DNA from 3 places in the Agrobacterium burrii genome. Region 1 is predicted to be linked to each of the others. Evidence: riboswitches for the same ligand, from Rfam matches in the RefSeq annotation. Region 1 holds a riboswitch; each other region holds the start of a gene.
The links. A riboswitch is a leader RNA that binds a small molecule or an ion and turns the genes downstream of it on or off. The one in region 1 is predicted to bind cobalamin.
Positions count from the first base shown of each region.

Region 2: linked by a shared signal. The riboswitch ahead of bluB (5,6-dimethylbenzimidazole synthase) and the one ahead of JZX89_RS18485 (DUF1636 family protein) in region 1 are both predicted to bind cobalamin.
Region 3: linked by a shared signal. The riboswitch ahead of nrdH (glutaredoxin-like protein NrdH) and the one ahead of JZX89_RS18485 (DUF1636 family protein) in region 1 are both predicted to bind cobalamin.

Region 1 is NZ_JAFLNA010000010.1:86,008-91,794, reverse strand. Features, by position in the region: gene cobN (cobaltochelatase subunit CobN) at 1-1,805, opposite strand, end outside; gene cobW (cobalamin biosynthesis protein CobW) at 1,838-2,875, opposite strand; gene JZX89_RS18485 (DUF1636 family protein) at 2,872-3,297, opposite strand; cobalamin riboswitch at 3,418-3,635, opposite strand; gene cobO (cob(I)yrinic acid a,c-diamide adenosyltransferase) at 3,767-4,384, shown strand; gene JZX89_RS18475 (cobyric acid synthase) at 4,386-5,787, shown strand, end outside.
Region 2 is NZ_JAFLNA010000008.1:12,883-18,669, forward strand. Features, by position in the region: gene JZX89_RS15455 (NADP-dependent malic enzyme) at 1-431, shown strand, start outside; gene JZX89_RS15460 (DUF2865 domain-containing protein) at 564-1,667, shown strand; gene bluB (5,6-dimethylbenzimidazole synthase) at 1,864-2,580, opposite strand; cobalamin riboswitch at 2,678-2,859, opposite strand; gene JZX89_RS15470 (TolB family protein) at 2,980-3,810, opposite strand; gene JZX89_RS15475 (bleomycin resistance protein) at 4,003-4,380, shown strand; gene JZX89_RS15480 (NAD+ synthase) at 4,670-5,787, opposite strand, start outside.
Region 3 is NZ_JAFLNA010000005.1:4,434-10,220, forward strand. Features, by position in the region: gene JZX89_RS10845 (sugar ABC transporter substrate-binding protein) at 1-231, shown strand, start outside; gene JZX89_RS10850 (ABC transporter permease) at 456-1,538, shown strand; gene JZX89_RS10855 (ATP-binding cassette domain-containing protein) at 1,538-2,320, shown strand; gene JZX89_RS10860 (nucleoside triphosphate hydrolase) at 2,317-2,946, shown strand; cobalamin riboswitch at 3,080-3,303, shown strand; gene nrdH (glutaredoxin-like protein NrdH) at 3,563-3,784, shown strand; gene nrdI (class Ib ribonucleoside-diphosphate reductase assembly flavoprotein NrdI) at 3,797-4,195, shown strand; gene nrdE (class 1b ribonucleoside-diphosphate reductase subunit alpha) at 4,183-5,787, shown strand, end outside.

The sequences.
Region 1 (5,787 bases):
AGCCCGGCATTGACCAGCACCGGCGGAATATGGCCGATAGTCACGGCAGCAATCCGCCGTTTGGCCACCGCCGCCTCGCCGGGATTGGAAACGATGAAAGGATAGACCACCGGCAGTGGGCCGGTGACGATTTCCGGAAAACAATTGCGCGAAAGCGCGACCGTCTTGCCCGGCAGCCACTCGAGCGTGCCGTGAGCACCGACATGTACGATGGCATGTGCCGCCGCGACCCGTTGCATCCACGCACCGAAAGCAACAAGTGCGTGACGCGGCGGCAGGGCAGGGTCGTGGTAATCCACCCGCTTATCCTCGTTTCGCCCCCGGTCCGGTGCGAGCGCCACGAACACATTGCCAAAACGGGCGACGCGAAAGCGGAATGCGCCATCGGCAAGCGCATCGTCACTTTCCGCAGTTCCCCACGTGGCATTCACGGATACGGCCGCCGTTTCCGGCAAAACCTCAAGAAAATCTAGATAGGCGGAAAGATCAATCGCCGCTTCCTGATGCTCGACACAATCCAGTAAAGCCCGAGCGGTTTCAGGAATATTCGACACCGCATATCCCGCATCGGCAAGATCGCGCAACATTTCAAGCACGCTTTGCGGCACATCCAGACCAACGGCATAACCCGTGCGCCCCGGCGCGGCACCGGGATAATCGGGCATCAGAATAACGATACGGCGATCCTGTTTCGATGCCTGTTTCAATCGCAGAAAGGCCGCGATGCGGTTCGCCACCTGCTCGACGCGATCCGCCTCCGGCACATTTAGGAGGCTGACACCACCATCCGCCCGCGCCTGTTTGAACGAAATCGCACCGGCGAGAATCCGGCCATCCAGTTCCGGCAGAACCACATGCATGGCAAGATCGGACGGGTTGAGGCCGCGGGCATTTTCCGCCCAGCCATCCCGCCGGGTCGTCGCCATGACCACCTGAAACACTGGCACGCCAAGGCGGTCGAACAGTGTTTTCCCGACTTCATCCGTCTGGCTGGCAAAAGCCGTGGCGGCGATGATGGCGACAGGCTGAAGATCGGGCAGCACGGTTTCGAGAAAACGGATCGCCTCCCCATCCTTCAGGCCGCTGACGAAAATCGGCAAGGGCGCAAAACCGCGCTCGCAGAGCGCGTGGAAAAGCGCATCCACGGGCGCCACATCCTCCGCAAGCAGCATGGAGCGGTAAAAGAGAATGGGCAGGATGGCTGCATCGGCTGGAAAGGCGGCGCGGGCTTCCGTCTGACTGACGACGCCCTGCCCGGGCCGGTAGAATCCGGCCTTCGGCAATGGTTCGGCCTCGATATCCGGCCAGATGCCATCCTTTGCCAGAACCGCCAGACCAGCTGCAAGGCGGCCCATATTTTCCCCTCCGCCTTCACGGAAAAAGGAAAGGACGGAGGCCAACATCTGCCGATCGACGGTCGAAGCCGCTTCGAGCTTTTCGTCCCTTTCGCTGCATTCTCCCGGCAAAAGCAGAAGCTTGATGCCGTGCCTGCGTGCCAAAATCACAAGCTGGTCGACGCCGTAACGCCAGCGCTCCGCGCCGCCGAGAATCCGGATAAGAATAACGCGGGCATGTTCCGCCGTCTTTTCGATCCACAGATCAACCGACATCGGATGCCGAAGCTCGGACAGATTGGCGACGGACAGGGATGGCATAGCGCGCCCCGCCTGCCGCCAGGCCTGCTCAAGCCCGGCAAGATCGCTTGCCGAAAAAGACAACATCACCACATCTGAACGGGGCTGGTTGAGATCAACCGGCTCGATCAGGTCGTCCAGAGACGAGGATGTGGTGGCGAGAATATGCATCTAAAGCATTTCCAGTAAAAGTCCGTGGCCGGTCAGGCGGCCAGCATCTGTTCTATCTTTTCGCGGTTGATGCCCTTTTCACCGATGATAACGAGCCGGCTGCGGCGCTCCTCACCCGCCGCCCATGGGCGATCGTAATAGTGGTTGACCCGGCTGCCGACAGCCTGCACCTGCAGGCGCATCGGCTTGGCGGAAACTTCAATGAAGCCCTTTATGCGCAAAACATTTTCGGCAGCCGCCGTCTCTGCAATGCGGATCGCCAGCGCTTCCGGATCGCTCACGGCAGGCAGATCGATGACGAAGCTGTCGAAATCGTCGTGTTCATGATCCAGTTCGCCATCATGGTGGGTACGGCGGTTTTCGATGTCCTCTTCCACCGCAAGACCGAGACCGATCAGCACCGCAGGATCGATTGCGCCATTGGATGCCACGACGATCTTCGCGGCCTTTGGCAGGTGCTCAAGAATGTGGGCCTTTGCCTTGTCGAGACCAGCGCTATCGAGAAGATCAGCCTTGGTCATAACGATGAGGTCGGCGCAGGCGATCTGATCCTCGAAAACCTCTTCAACCGGGTCATCGTGATCAAGCGCCTCGTCATTCGCCCGCTGGGCGGCGAGTGCTTCCATGTCGTGGGCAACCTGTCCCTCGGCAAGGGCGGCACCATCCACTACGGCCACCACGGCATCCACCGTCACGCGGCTCTTGATCGCCGGCCATTGGAAGGCCTGCACCAGCGGCTTCGGCAGGGCGAGGCCGGACGTTTCGATGAGGATATGCTCCACCTTCGGCTGGCGGCTCAAAATCTGCTCGATGGCGGGCTGGAAATCATCCGCCACCGTGCAGCAGATGCAGCCATTGGCCAATTCGACGATGTTTTCTTCCGGGCAGCTTTCAATGCCGCAGCCTTTCAGAATTTCGCCATCGATGCCGATATCGCCGAATTCATTGACGATGATGGCGAGCCGCTTGCCGTCCAGCTTTTCCAGAAGACCGCGCAGCAGCGTGGTTTTTCCGGCCCCCAGAAAGCCGGTGACGATGGTGCAGGGAACGCGGTCCAGAAGGGTGCTCATGATCTCTCCTCGGTAAAATCGAATGGGGGAATGCGCGCCACCATGCCGCGCTTTAATGTGTCGGGCCGGCCACGCCAGGGCATCAGGCCATCTGCGGAGGCGGCCAGCATATGCGCGCCCGTCAACAGGTCACCTGCATCATCCGGCGTCAGTCCGCCAAATACATAGGACCAGCCGTCGCCGCCACGCAGCACGGCGCTGAGGCCGCGCTTGCAATTGGCAAGGCAATTGACGGAACGAACGACGACGCCAGATTCTTCCGCCTTTGCGATGACGGCATCGGCGAGGCGCGAACCGGCGCGCGGTTCAGCATTGGGATCGGCTTCATCGCGACAGCTTCGGCAAACGAAGACGACCACACCGGACGCCGTGTCAGCCTGCGTGTTTCCGCCTGCACATGAAGATGTCGCTGAAATATCCAAACCGTTTCGCTTCCCGCGCCTTTAAAAAAATCGTCGGGGTGCGGATATCGAAAACGGCATGCGCAGATGCGCAACCCCAATGTTCGATCTGACCGACTGACCGGAGCACCCCGCCCGGCAGACGTTTTTTCTGAAACGGCAGGTCTCCTGGCTTGCGGCTTCAAAACACCCGGGCACCGCCTTCCCGAACCCATATTGAAGGCCCAGTGGCTTTACGGTGCGGGCTTACCGCTTACAGTTGCGGGGGCAGCCACGGAATGACCCATTGTCCGGGTGGAACCGTGTTCCCTCTTAGCTTTTCCCGTTGCCGGGAAAAGACCGTCAGTCCGCTACCATTAGGCTGAACGGGGGTGAGGGTCAATGCCGCGGCCTGTCCCTCACACATTGCCGGGTGCGGCAAATTGGGTATAGTCGCCGCTCCGAATGGCGGGGGCATGGCCCCGCACAGCAGGATGAGAAGGAAAACGTGATGACGCGCGACATCAGCGACAACGAAGCCGAACGCCACCGGCAGAAAATGGTCAACCGCAAGACGGCTCAGGATGCCGAAGTTGCGGCAAAGACCATCGAAAAAGGTCTGCTGATGATCAATACCGGCCCCGGCAAAGGCAAGTCCACGGCGGCCTTCGGCCTTGCTTTGCGCATGCTCGGCACCGGGCGGCGAGTCGGCGTGGTGCAGTTCATCAAGGGCGCATGGTCAACGGGCGAACAACAGGCTCTGACGCTTTTCGGTGACAAGGTTGTCTGGCGCACCATGGGCGAGGGTTTCACGTGGGACACACAGGATCTGAAACGCGATGTTGCCGCAGCCACAAAGGCCTGGGAAGAAGCCAAGGTCCTGATGGCCGATGAAACGATCGGCCTCCTGATCCTCGATGAACTGAACATCGCGCTGCGTTACGACTATCTGCCGCTGGAAGAGGTCGTTGAAACGCTGTCCAGTCGCAGGCCTGATCTGCACGTTATCGTCACCGGCCGCAATGCCAAGCAACCGCTGATCGACGCCGCCGACATGGTGACGGAAATGACGCTGGTGAAACACCACTTCAAGGCGGGCGTGAAGGCGCAGGCCGGGATAGAATTCTGACATGACTGCGCGGGTGCTGATGTTTCAGGGAACCGGCTCGGACGTCGGCAAATCGCTGATGGTGGCCGGCCTTGCCCGGGCATTCACCCGGCGCGGCCTGTCGGTCATGCCGTTCAAACCGCAGAACATGTCGAATAATGCGGCGGTGACCGCCGACGGCGGCGAGATCGGCCGTGCGCAGGCGCTGCAGGCGCGGGCGGCGGGGGTGCCGCTCTCCGTTCACATGAACCCGGTACTCCTGAAACCACAGAGCGAGACCGGCGCACAGGTGGTGGTGCAGGGCAAGATCGTCGGTAATGCCAGAGCGGCCGATTATCAGCACATGAAGGCCGGGCTGATGCCGCTTGTGCTGGAAAGCTTTGAGCACCTGAAACTACAGGCCGATCTGGTGCTGGTGGAAGGGGCGGGCAGCGCGTCTGAAATCAACCTACGCGCCAATGACATCGCCAATATGGGTTTTGCCCGTGCGGCAAATGCGCCCGTAATCCTGATCGGCGATATCGATCGGGGCGGCGTCATCGCCAGCCTCGTCGGCACCAAGGCAGTGCTTGAGCCGGGCGATGCGGCAATGATCGAAGGTTTCATCGTCAACCGCTTTCGCGGCGATCCGGCGCTGTTTTCAGATGGCATGCGGATGATTGCGGAAAAGACCGATTGGGCCTCCATCGGCCTTCTGCCACATTTTTCCGATGCCACGAAACTGCCGGCGGAAGATGCTCTCGGTCTTTCCGGCCCTGCCCAGCAGAAACCGGGTGCGAATATCCGCATCGCGGTGCCAATCCTGCCGCATATTTCCAATTTCGACGATCTGGATCCGCTGGACATGGAACCGGATGTGGAACTGATCCGCGTGCGGCCGGGCGAAACCATTCCTGCCGATTGCCGGCTGGTGCTGCTTTGCGGTTCGAAATCCACCATCGCCGATTTGGCCATGTTGAAAAATGCGGGTCTCGATATCGATATCAAGGCCCACGCCCGGCGTGGTGGCTATGTTCTTGGCCTCTGCGGCGGATACCAGATGCTGGGGAAAACCGTCGCTGATCCTGCCGGCATAGAAGGGCCGCTGGCGAAGATTGACGGGCTTGGCTTGCTGGATGTCGATACGGTTTTGACCGGCGACAAACGGCTGGTTTCCGTGCGGGGCAGGAGTTTCGACGGAATTGATTTATCCGGCTATGAAATGCATGTCGGCGAAACGAAGGGTGCTGCGGATAACCAGCCGTTCTCGATGATCGACGGACATGCCGATGGCGCCATCTCGCCCGACGGCCGCATCTTCGGCACCTATATTCACGGGCTTTTTGCGGATAACGGCCAGCGCAGCGCATGGCTGGAGCGACTTGGCGGTGAGGGCACCCATCTGAATTACGATGCGCAAGTGGACGCGGTTCTTGACCGTCTGG
Region 2 (5,787 bases), on a different contig from region 1:
CGGCCAGGGAAATTCGTCGTTTCGGCATCACGCCGAAGATCGCGCTTGCCAGCCACTCCAATTTCGGCTCGCGTGACTCGGAAAGCGCCCGCAAGATGCGCCGCGCGCTGAAGATCATCCAGCAGGCCGCACCCGAACTGGAAGTGGACGGCGAAATGCAGGGCGGCTCCGCACTGTCGGAAACGCTGCGCAAGCGCGCCATGCCCAACAGCGTTTTGACCGGCGAGGCGAACCTTCTGGTTTTCCCCAACCTCGATGCCGCCAACATCACGCTCGGCGTCACCCGCACCCTGACGGAAGGCCTGCATGTCGGCCCGATCCTGCTCGGCACGGCGCTTCCCGCCCATATCCTGTCGCCCAGCGTCACCTCGCGTGGCGTCGTCAACATGGCGGCCTTTGCCGTGGTGCAGGCGTCGCACCCTTCGGTGTGAGGGCGCATTAACGCAATTTTGAACAAGCTGTTGCCGCATTGCGGCGACAGCTTATGTTATCTTCCTGAAACACGGATTTCGTGAAGTATAACGCCCCTGCCACCGGCCGGGGACATCGAACGGATCTAACAATTGACCCGGCGCAGCCGCATCATCGGCCTCCTGCTTCCCCTTGTTTTCCTCGCCCCGGCCGCCGCTGTCGCGGATCAGGTCTGCGATACGCTTTATGCGCAATTGCGCGAGCCACCCCGCATCATCGGCAACACGGCAGAGGTGCGGCGTTACGCCAACGCGCTCGCCCGCCAGAACATCGTCGTGCGCAAAATCAGGAACGATCTGCGCAGCTATGGCTGTTCGTCGGGCAGCGTCATTGTCTACGGCAACCCCAATGCCGGCCTCTGCGCCGAGATCGGTGATGCACTGGTGGATGCCGAAGCCGAACGTGACGCCATCATTCGTGACCGTGACGATGCGATGGCGGCTCAGCGCAGCGATGATGGCGGCATCAGGCGCCAGCGCATTCTCGCCGCACTCGACGCCAATGGCTGCAGCGCAATGCCGGAAACGGACACGCAATCGCCGCAAGTGCCCGATGTGACCCGTTACCCCGATGCGTTCCGCCAGCAGGATAATCAGCCGGGACAGGCAGGCCTGTCGCCTTACCCCAATACCACCGCCGAGGGCGGACTTCGCACCCTTTGCGTGCGTACCTGCGACGGCTCGTTTTTCCCGATCGCCTCCAATGCCTCGCCGCTTGATTTCCGCGCCCAGGCCGAGCAGTGCCAGAAAATGTGCCCGGGCACGCAGACGGAACTCTATTTCCACTCCATGACGGATCAGGAGACCTCCGACATGGTCTCGGCCGAAACCGGCAAACCCTACAGGGACCTGCCGACCGCCTTCGCCTATCGCAACGCGTCTACGAAAGCGCCCGGCTGCGCCTGTAACATGGCCGCTTATCACGAAGACATGCAAAAACAGGAAGAGGCCGCCCGGCCGCAGCCCGAAAAGCCCTATTCCGGCATCACCACCATTCCATCACCACAGGGTGACAAGCCTCAGAAACCCACAGAACAGCAACAGGCCGCAAAGCCGCCGGAGCAACCGGTTCCCGAACGCGACTACGATCCGAACGACGCAAAAGTGCGCGTCATCGGCCCGAAATTCCTGCCGGACCAGACAGGCCGCATCGACCTGAAAAACCCGGCGCTGAAGGGCATCCAGCCGCAGCAATGACCCCTGTTATTTGCCCGTAATAGAGCAAGCGGATGCCACTTGTTTCTTCTCCCCGCCGGGGAGAAGTCCGCGGCAGCGGGATGAGGGGGCAAGCGTAGAGATATCCGGAGAGCTAGCCCCCTCATCCGACCCTTCGGGCCACCTTCTCCCCGTCGGGGAGAAGAAACGAGAGGCGACGCTATGCGCATCTCATCCCTTACCGCCCACCCCAGCGGTTGCGAAACACCAGCTCTTCCAGCGGCACGCGCTGCCGCCAGCCCTTCACCGCCAGTTCCGGTTCCGTGTAAAGCGCATCGACGCGGCCGAGACATAGCCAGGCGACGATTTCGATATGGTCGGGGATATCAAGAATGGTGCGAATGTCGCTGTCATGAAAGATGCTGACCCAGCCGACGCCGATGCCTTCGGCGCGGGCGGCAAGCCAGAGGTTCTGGATGGCGCAAACGGTGGAATAGACATCCGTGCGCGGATTGTGGGTCCGGCCCAGCACCACCTTGCCGCCGCGCGTAGGGTCGCAGGTGACGCAGATGCTCAGCGGTGCCTTGCGGATGCCCTCAAGCTTGAGACTGCGATAAAGCGCCTGTTGCTCGCCCGCAAACATCGCCGCCGCTTCTTCATTGGCGCGGCTGAAGGCCACAAAGGCCGCTTGCCGCACGGCACCATCAGTGACGAGCGTGAAATTCCACGGCTGCATGAAGCCCACCGAGGGCGCGGAATGCGCCGCCTTCAAGAGACGCTCCACCAGCACGTCCGGCAACGGATCAGGCAGGAACTGGTCGCGCACATCGCGGCGCGTCTCAATGGCGCGGTAGATCGCCTCGCGCTCCGCACCCGAAAACGGGCGGGCGGGCGAAAGCGCATGATCGAATGGATCGGCTTGCAATGAATTACCAGCGGACGGATCGGTCGGCATCGTTTAACCCCAACAATGCGGGCGCGCCGGTGCCGAAACCATACCGGCTCCCGCATGCACGACGCGCATCTTCAGCAACCTGCCGCCGTCCGCGCGGTTCGGTCTATCCTGCCAGGCCGGTCTTCTGACTCGGCTTCATCCGCCCTTTTCGCCTTCCCGAATAACTTCAGTGGCTTATGAAAAGGGCATCCGCCTCACAGCGCTGGGCACGTTCCGGTTTCTCACCGGATTCCCGATTCTCCCGCCGCAAGGGCGGGCACCTGACTGAGGAAGCTATGGGCAAGAATGCTTGCGAATGCAAGGGTCTTGCAAGCCCGTGCGGCAATCTGCCCATAGCGTCCCTCCCCTGCGTCATGCCGGCCGCGAGCCGGGATGACGGTAACAGGCTTCCCGATTGCATCAGGCTACGGGGAAATAACGCACATAAGCGAACTCGTCCCCGTCAGGTGACCAGTTGGGAGAATTCATCGTGCCCTGCCCGCCGAAAAGCTCGAACAGCGTTTCGACATTGCCGCCATCCATATCCATCAACCGCACCCGCACATCGAGATCGCGCGGATGGTCGAAGACATCGGCGTCGTAAGAAACGAACACCACCTTGTCACCCCCAGGAGACGGATGCGGGAACCAGTCGCCATAGGAACTGTCGGTGATGCGCTCCACAGTGGAGCCATCCACCCGCACCCGCCAGATCTGCATCTGCCCGGTACGGCTGGAATTGAAATAGATCCACGCACCATCCGGCGAATAATCCGGCCCGTCATTGCGGCCTTCGCCATGCGTCAGCCGCGTTTCGACGCCGTTCTCAATATCCATGGAATAGATGTCGAAGACCTGATCGCGAATACCGCAATAGGCGAAACCTTTGCCGTCCGGCGACCAGCCGTGCCAGTAGGAGGGGAGGTTTTTCGTCATCAGCTTTGGCGCACCGCCCGCCGATGGCAGAAGATAGATCGCACTCTTGTCGAACTCGACCTTGTCGGAAATGGCATAAAGCGATCCATCCGGCGAAATGCCGTGGTCGCTATTGCACTGCGTGGCAAAACCGGTATCGACCTTCTCCGGCGAAGCATCACCGGATGGGGACAGGCGGTAGAGCAACCCTTCGCTGTTCAGCAACAGATATTTGCCATCCGGCGACCAGTTCGGCGCTTCGAACAGTTCCGGCGTCTGCCACACCACCCGCATCTGCCGGGTGCGTATATTAAAGATTTCGATCGAACTGCGCATGCTGCCTCCCTGGGCTGTCGATAGTCTGGATCAGACCTTTGGCGGACGCAGACATTCCGTTTGCTTTCGCCACCATGGTGATTATGATCCTATGGCCGCAGGCACCGTCCTGCAAATTCAAATCGGAAAAAACGCCAGCGTTCCGGCACCGCCCGTAACCCTCCCCGTTTCTCCCAGATCCGAGGTTCCGCGATGAATACCATCGCCGATCACGGCATCCGCTTCGGGCGGATCGCCGCAATGCTTCCTGTCAGGAATATCGAAAAGGCCCATGATTTTTATGTCGGCGTGCTGGGCTTCACAAAAACCTTCGAAAACGGCAATCCCGTCGGCTTCATGATCCTCAAACAGGGCAATGCCGAACTGCACCTGACGTTGCAGCCCACCCATAAGGCAGCGCCCTTCAATGTGGCGCATATGATGGTAAGCGATGTCGATGCGTTGCATGCGGTTTGCAAGAACCATGGGTTGCGCATCATCAAGGCCCTGCAGGACAAGGATTATGGCCTGCGGGCCTTTGTCTTTGAAGACCCTGATGGCAACCGCATCGATGTGGGGCAGGTTATTTGAGGTGAGTGAAGAGTGGCGCGGGGTTTCTCCGCGCCGTTCGTGCATCCCTCACTTTGGATCGAGCGCATGCCACTTGTTTCTTCTCCCCGCCGGGGAGAAGTCCGCGGCAGCGGGATGAGGGGGCAAGCTTCGCGATATACGGAGAGGTTGCCCCCTCATCCGACCCTTCGGGCCACCTTCTCCCCGGCGGGGAGAAGAAACCAGCCGCAGCGCCGGGCGAAACAATCAGCCTCGCAAGGGAAGGGATCGCCGCCTCACCTGAGAGCGCAGCCCCTACCCGCTTCATCCATCACCGATCCCGGAACCGGTTGGTGATCGGATAACGCCGGTCACGCCCAAAATTCTTCTTGGTGATCTTCACACCCGGAGCCGATTGCCGGCGTTTGTATTCGGCGAGATAGAGCAGATGCTCAACCCGGTGCACCGTTGCCGCGTCATGACCTCGCGCCAGAATTTCCTCGACCGACATTTCCTTCTCGACAAGGCACTCCAGAATATCGTCCAGCACCGGATAGGGCGGCAGCGAATCCTGGTCGGTCTGGTTGGGGCGTAATTCGGCGGACGGCGCTTTGGCGATGATATTGGCGGGAATGACCTCGCCGGAAGGGCCAAGCGCACCCGGCGGCACATGGGTGTTGCGCCAGGCGGAAATGGCGTAGACCTGCATCTTGTAGAGGTCCTTGATGGGGTTGAAACCGCCATTCATGTCGCCGTAGAGGGTGGCATAACCCACCGACATTTCCGACTTGTTGCCTGTTGTCACCACCATCGAGCCGAACTTGTTGGACACGGCCATCAAAATGGTGCCGCGCGTGCGGCTCTGCAGGTTTTCTTCGGTAATGCCCTCTTCCGTACCTTCGAAGAGATCTGACAGTGCCGAGAGGAAACCTTCCACCGGCTCAACGATCGGCACGATGTCGTAACGGCAGCCCAGCGCTTTCGCGCAATCGGCGGCGTCCTTCAGCGATTCTTCCGATGTATAACGGTAGGGCAGCATGATGCAGCGCACCCGCTCCTCGCCCAGCGCATCGACGGCAAGGGCGGCGCAAATCGCCGAATCGATGCCGCCGGAAAGGCCGAGAACCACGCTCTTGAAACCGTTCTTGTTCACGTAGTCGCGAAAGCCCAGCATGCAGGCGCGGTAATCCGCCTCCTCGCCCTCTGGTATTTTCGAGAATGGTCCGCTTTCGCAATGCCAGCCTTCCGCCGTGCGTTTCCAGTCGGTGACGGCAAGTGTGGCCTCGAACTGGCTCATCTGGAAAGCAAGCGTCTTGTCGGCATTGAAGCCGAAACTTGCGCCATCGAATACCAGCTCGTCCTGCCCACCCAGCTGGTTGGCGAAAACCAGCGGCAGACCGCTCTCGATCACCTGTTTCAGTGCCACCTGATGGCGCACATCCAGCTTGC
Region 3 (5,787 bases), on a different contig from region 1:
GTCAAGAACGTCGCGGAAGGTGTGATCGGTGCAACCTCGCAGCAATATCCGCTGCTGATGGCGGCGCTCGGCGTCGAAGCCGTCAAGAAGTTTGCCGATACCGGCGAAAAGCCGAAGCCGACCGAAGGCAAGAGCTTCGTCGACACCGGCGTGACGCTGGTAACCGACAAGCCGGTCAAGGGTCTCGACTCGATCGACACGAAGGAAGGTCTCAACAAGTGCTGGGGCTAAGGCTTTAGCGTTGAAACTCGCGGGGGCATTTTTGCCCCCGCCATTGGACCGGAATAATTTCAGGGACGATCCGGGGGATCGGACAAAGGAACAAACGAGCGCGCCGCGCGTCCCGCAGACACGAGATTGGCCCGCTTCACAACACTTTGAATCTGCGCATCATTCTCTTTGGAGATAGACCCGTTTTCAGGGCGGATGCGATAGAGCGATCGGGAGGAAAATCCATGAGCGAGCAGCCGGTGCGGGCTCAGCCGCATAATGAATTCGAAAAAGTGCTGTCGGATAGTTCGACACAGGTCGCTGCTTTCGATACGCACGACAAAAGTATTCTGGAAAAATTCCAGTACTTTCTGCATTCCAGCCCGGCGGCCGTGCCGCTGATCGTGCTGGTTCTGTCATTGACTGTCTTCGGCATTACCCTTGGCGGCAAGTTTTTCTCGGCCTTTACGCTGACCCTTATCCTGCAGCAGGTCGCGATCGTCGGTATCGTCGGTGCAGCGCAGTCACTGGTCATTCTGACGGCAGGTATCGATCTTTCGGTCGGCGCGATCATGGTTCTGTCCTCAGTGATCATGGGACAATTTACTTTCCGCTATGGTCTGCCGGCGGAACTTTCCATTCTCTGTGGTCTCGCCGTCGGCGCATTTTGTGGCTTTATCAACGGCATACTTGTGTCGCGCATGCGTTTGCCGCCCTTCATCGTCACGCTCGGTATGTGGCAGATCGTGCTGGCGACGAATTTCCTCTATTCCGCAAACGAAACGATCCGCGCGCAGGATATCGCCCAGCAGGCACCTATCCTGCAATTCTTCGGCTATAATCTCCGTATCGGCAGCGCCGTTTTCACCTATGGCGTCATCGCCATGGTTCTGCTCGTTGCTCTGCTCTGGTATGTGCTCAACCGCACCGCCTGGGGCCGCCATCTTTATGCGGTGGGCGATGACCCGGATGCCGCCGAACTGGCCGGCGTTAACGTCAAGCGCATGCTGACGACCGTCTACACGCTGTCCGGCCTCATCTGTGCCTTCGCGGGCTGGGCGCTGATCGGCCGCATCGGTTCGGTTTCGCCGACCGCCGGTCAATTTGCCAATATCGAATCCATCACGGCTGTGGTCATTGGCGGCCTATCGCTATTCGGCGGACGCGGCTCCATCATGGGCATGATCTTTGGCGCCTTGATCGTCGGTGTCTTTTCGCTCGGCCTCAGGCTCATCGGAACCGACCCACAATGGACCTATCTGTTGATCGGCGTCCTCATCATCATGGCTGTCGCAATCGACCAGTGGATCAGAAAGGTAGCAGGCTGATGACAAAAGAACCCATTCTCACAGCACGCAATCTCGTCAAACGCTATGGTCGTGTGACCGCGCTCGACCGTGCCGATTTCGACCTCTATCCGGGTGAAATTCTGGCCGTGATCGGTGACAATGGCGCCGGCAAATCCTCTCTCATCAAGGCTATCTCCGGTGCGGTAACGCCCGATGAGGGAGAGATAAAGCTTGAAGGCCAGACCGTGCAGTTCCGCTCACCGATCGAGGCGCGCAAGGCAGGTATCGAAACCGTCTATCAGAACCTTGCGCTGTCGCCGGCGCTTTCCATAGCCGACAATATGTTTCTCGGCCGGGAACTTCGCAAACCCGGCATTCAGGGCAGCCTGTTCCGGGCGCTGGACCGTCCGGCCATGGAGAAGTTCGCCCGCGATAAACTGTCGGAACTCGGCCTGATGACCATCCAGAACATCAATCAGGCCGTGGAAACCCTCTCCGGTGGCCAGCGCCAGGGTGTGGCGGTGGCACGTGCTGCGGCCTTCGGCTCCAAGGTCGTCATCCTCGACGAACCAACGGCCGCACTTGGTGTCAAGGAGAGCCGCCGCGTTCTTGAACTCATTCTCGATGTGCGCTCGCGAGGGATGCCGATCGTGCTTATCTCACACAACATGCCGCATGTGTTCGAGGTTGCGGACCGCATCCACATTCACCGGCTGGGCAAGCGCCTGTGCGTCATCAATCCGAAGGACTATTCCATGTCCGACGCCGTCGCTTTCATGACCGGTGCAAAGGAAGCGCCGAAGGAAACGCTTGCCGCATGACGCTGAAGCTTGAGACGATCGCCGAAGACGTTCTTCGGCGGGCAGACGGTAAATTCCGTTTTATCATTGCCATTGCCGGTCCCCCTGGGGCCGGCAAATCCACGCTGGCGGATGCGCTTTGTGATGCTTTGCTGGCGCGGGGCGAAACGGCCGCCGTGCTGCCCATGGATGGCTTCCATATGGACAACGGCATCCTTGAAGAGCGAGGGCTGCTGTCGCGCAAGGGCGCGCCCGAAACCTTCGATGTGCGTGGCTTCCTCGATATCGTCTCCGCCGTCCGCAAGGGCGGGCAGGAGGTGCTTGTTCCGGTTTTTGACCGCTCCCGGGAAATCGCCATTGCGTCCGCCCGCGCTATCGTACCTGAGACACGCTTCATCCTGGCTGAAGGCAATTATCTGCTACTGAACGAGGCGCCGTGGACGAGGCTTTCCGAGAGCTTCGACCTCACCATTTTCGTCGGGCCGTCTGTCGCAGTCCTTGAAGAGAGGCTGCGGAAGAGATGGCAGGGTTACGGTCTCGATGCGGCTGCGATCCACGCCAAACTGTTTGAAAACGATCTTCCGAACGGCAAAAGGGTGATCGAGAACACCCGCCCCGCTGATATTCACATCGATATCTGGGAATAGATTAACGCTTTTCCGTCCTTCAGCGGCAAGGCGCATTTGCCGTTAAGCCTTTGTTGACCATGTGTTGAATCTTTTTGATCCACAGGGTGGGGCTTTTGTGTGTCTATTCATTGACGCAAAAATTTCCTCATATACTATATGTGGTGTTCAAGGTTCTTCCGATTCGCAAGGATTGGGAGCTAAGACGGGAATTCGGTGCGCAACGCCATCATGGTGGAGCAATGCCGAAACTGCCCCCGCAACTGTAAGCGGTGAGCATCGTTCCGATTTGAGCCACTGGAGTCAAAAACTCCGGGAAGGCCGGGATAGATGTTGTGACCCGCAAGTCAGGAGACCTGCCTTGAGCGCAAACGTCCACGGGCGGGGTGTCCGGAAGGAAGGTATGGCGCAAATGAATTGCGTTCGCCCTTTTCTGCCCCCTCCAGAACAAGCTTCGGGGTGAAGTCATGCCAGTGCATTTTTTTGAATTCCTGCGCTCGTCGGCGTAGAGAGTGATTTTTTGCGGCTGAGTTACAGGCCGTTCGCCTCACCTGAATGACAGACCCGTCGCCAGCCGATTGCGACTGCAATCGGCAATGTTGAGCCGTGCGTGAAAGCGGCTTCGAAAGAGGAAATTATGACCGTCACCGTTTACAGCAAGCCCGCCTGCGTCCAATGCACCGCCACCTATCGTGCGCTGGACCGCATCGGCGTCCCCTATGAAATCGTCGATATTTCCGAAGATGCGGATGCGCTCGATCATGTCCGGGGTCTCGGTTACATGCAGGTTCCCGTGGTCGTCGCCGGCGAACGCCATTGGGCGGGTTTCCGGCCGGATATGATCGGCGCGATCAGCTAAGGCGGCAGCGTGATGGGGCTGATCGTTTATTATTCCAGCCGCTCTGAAAACACGCATCGTTTCCTTCTGAAACTGGGGCGGCGATTGTTTCGCCTGCCGCTCGGCGCCGAGGAGGACGTGCCTCATGTGTCTGAGCCATATGTGCTGGTCACCCCCACCTATGGGGGCGGCGGCACCAAAGGGGCCGTGCCGAAGCCGGTCATCCGGTTTTTGAACGAGCCCTCCAACCGAAATCTCATTCGCGGCGTCATCGCGGCGGGAAATACGAATTTTGGCGCAGCCTTCGCATCCGCCGGAGATATCGTCGCGCGCAAATGCGCCGTGCCGTTTCTCTACCGTTTCGAGCTTCTCGGCACGGAGGAAGATGTCGCCAACGTCAAACATGGATTGGAACGATTTTGGACACGCTGACCTCGAGCGCCGCGCTCAACAAGGACGCCAAACAGCCGGCAGCCATAACCCAGAAACCGCTGGATGCGGGCCTGGACTACCACGCGCTGAACGCGATGCTGAACCTCTATGACGAGAACGGAAAGATCCAGCTCGACAAGGATCGCCTTGCGGCCAAACAATACTTCCTCCAGCACGTCAACCAGAATACCGTCTTCTTTCATAACCTACGGGAAAAGATCGATTATCTGGTGACGGAGGGATATTACGAACAGGAGGTGCTGGATCAGTATTCCTTCAATTTCGTCCGCGATCTATACGACGAGGCCTATACCCGGAAATTCCGCTTTCCGACTTTTCTCGGGGCGTTCAAATATTACACCTCCTATACGCTCAAGACCTTCGACGGAAAGCGTTATCTAGAGCGCTACGAGGACCGCGTCTGCATGGTGGCGCTGGCTCTGGCGCGCGGCGACGAACAGCTTGCCCGCGATCTGATGGACGAGATCATTTCCGGCCGCTTCCAGCCGGCGACCCCCACTTTCCTGAACGCCGGCAAAAAAAGCCGTGGCGAACTGGTTTCGTGTTTTCTGCTGCGCGTGGAAGACAATATGGAAAGCATCGGCCGCTCCATCAATTCGGCCCTGCAGCTTTCCAAGCGCGGTGGCGGCGTGGCGCTGTCCCTGACCAATATTCGCGAGTTCGGAGCGCCGATCAAGCAGATCGAAAACCAGTCTTCCGGCGTCATTCCCGTCATGAAGCTATTGGAAGACAGCTTTTCCTATGCCAACCAGCTTGGTGCGCGTCAGGGTGCGGGCGCGGTCTATCTGCATGCCCACCACCCGGATATCATGCGTTTCCTCGATACCAAGCGCGAAAACGCCGACGAAAAAATCCGTATCAAGACCCTGTCGCTCGGCGTGGTAATCCCTGACATCACCTTCGAACTCGCCCGCAACAACGAGGATATGTACCTGTTCTCGCCCTATGATGTGGAGCGGGTTTACGGCGTGCCGTTGACCGAGATTTCGGTCAGCGAAAAATATCATGAGATGGTCGCGGATAGTCGCATCCGCAAGAAGAAGATCAAGGCGCGCGAATTCTTCCAGGTGATCGCCGAAATCCAGTTCGAGAGCGGTTATCCCTACATCATGTTCGAAGATACGGTGAACCGCGCCAATCCGATCGCCGGCCGCATCAGCATGAGCAATCTCTGCTCGGAAATCCTGCAGGTCAGCGAGGCGAGCGAGTTCAATGCCGATCTTTCCTACAGCCATATGGGCAAGGATATTTCCTGCAATCTTGGCTCGCTCAACATAGCCTCGGCGATGGATTCGGCCGATTTCGGCAAGACGATCGAGACCTCCATCCGGGCGCTGACGGCAGTATCGGACATGAGCCACATTTCCTCCGTCCCCTCGGTGGAAAAGGGCAATGACGCCAGCCACGCCATCGGGCTGGGCCAGATGAACCTGCACGGTTATCTGGCACGCGAACGCATCTTTTATGGTTCCGAAGAGGGCGTCGATTTCACCAATATCTATTTCTACACCGTGACCTATCACGCCATCCGCGCCAGCAATCGTATTGCTGCGGAAAGGGGCGAAAGCTTC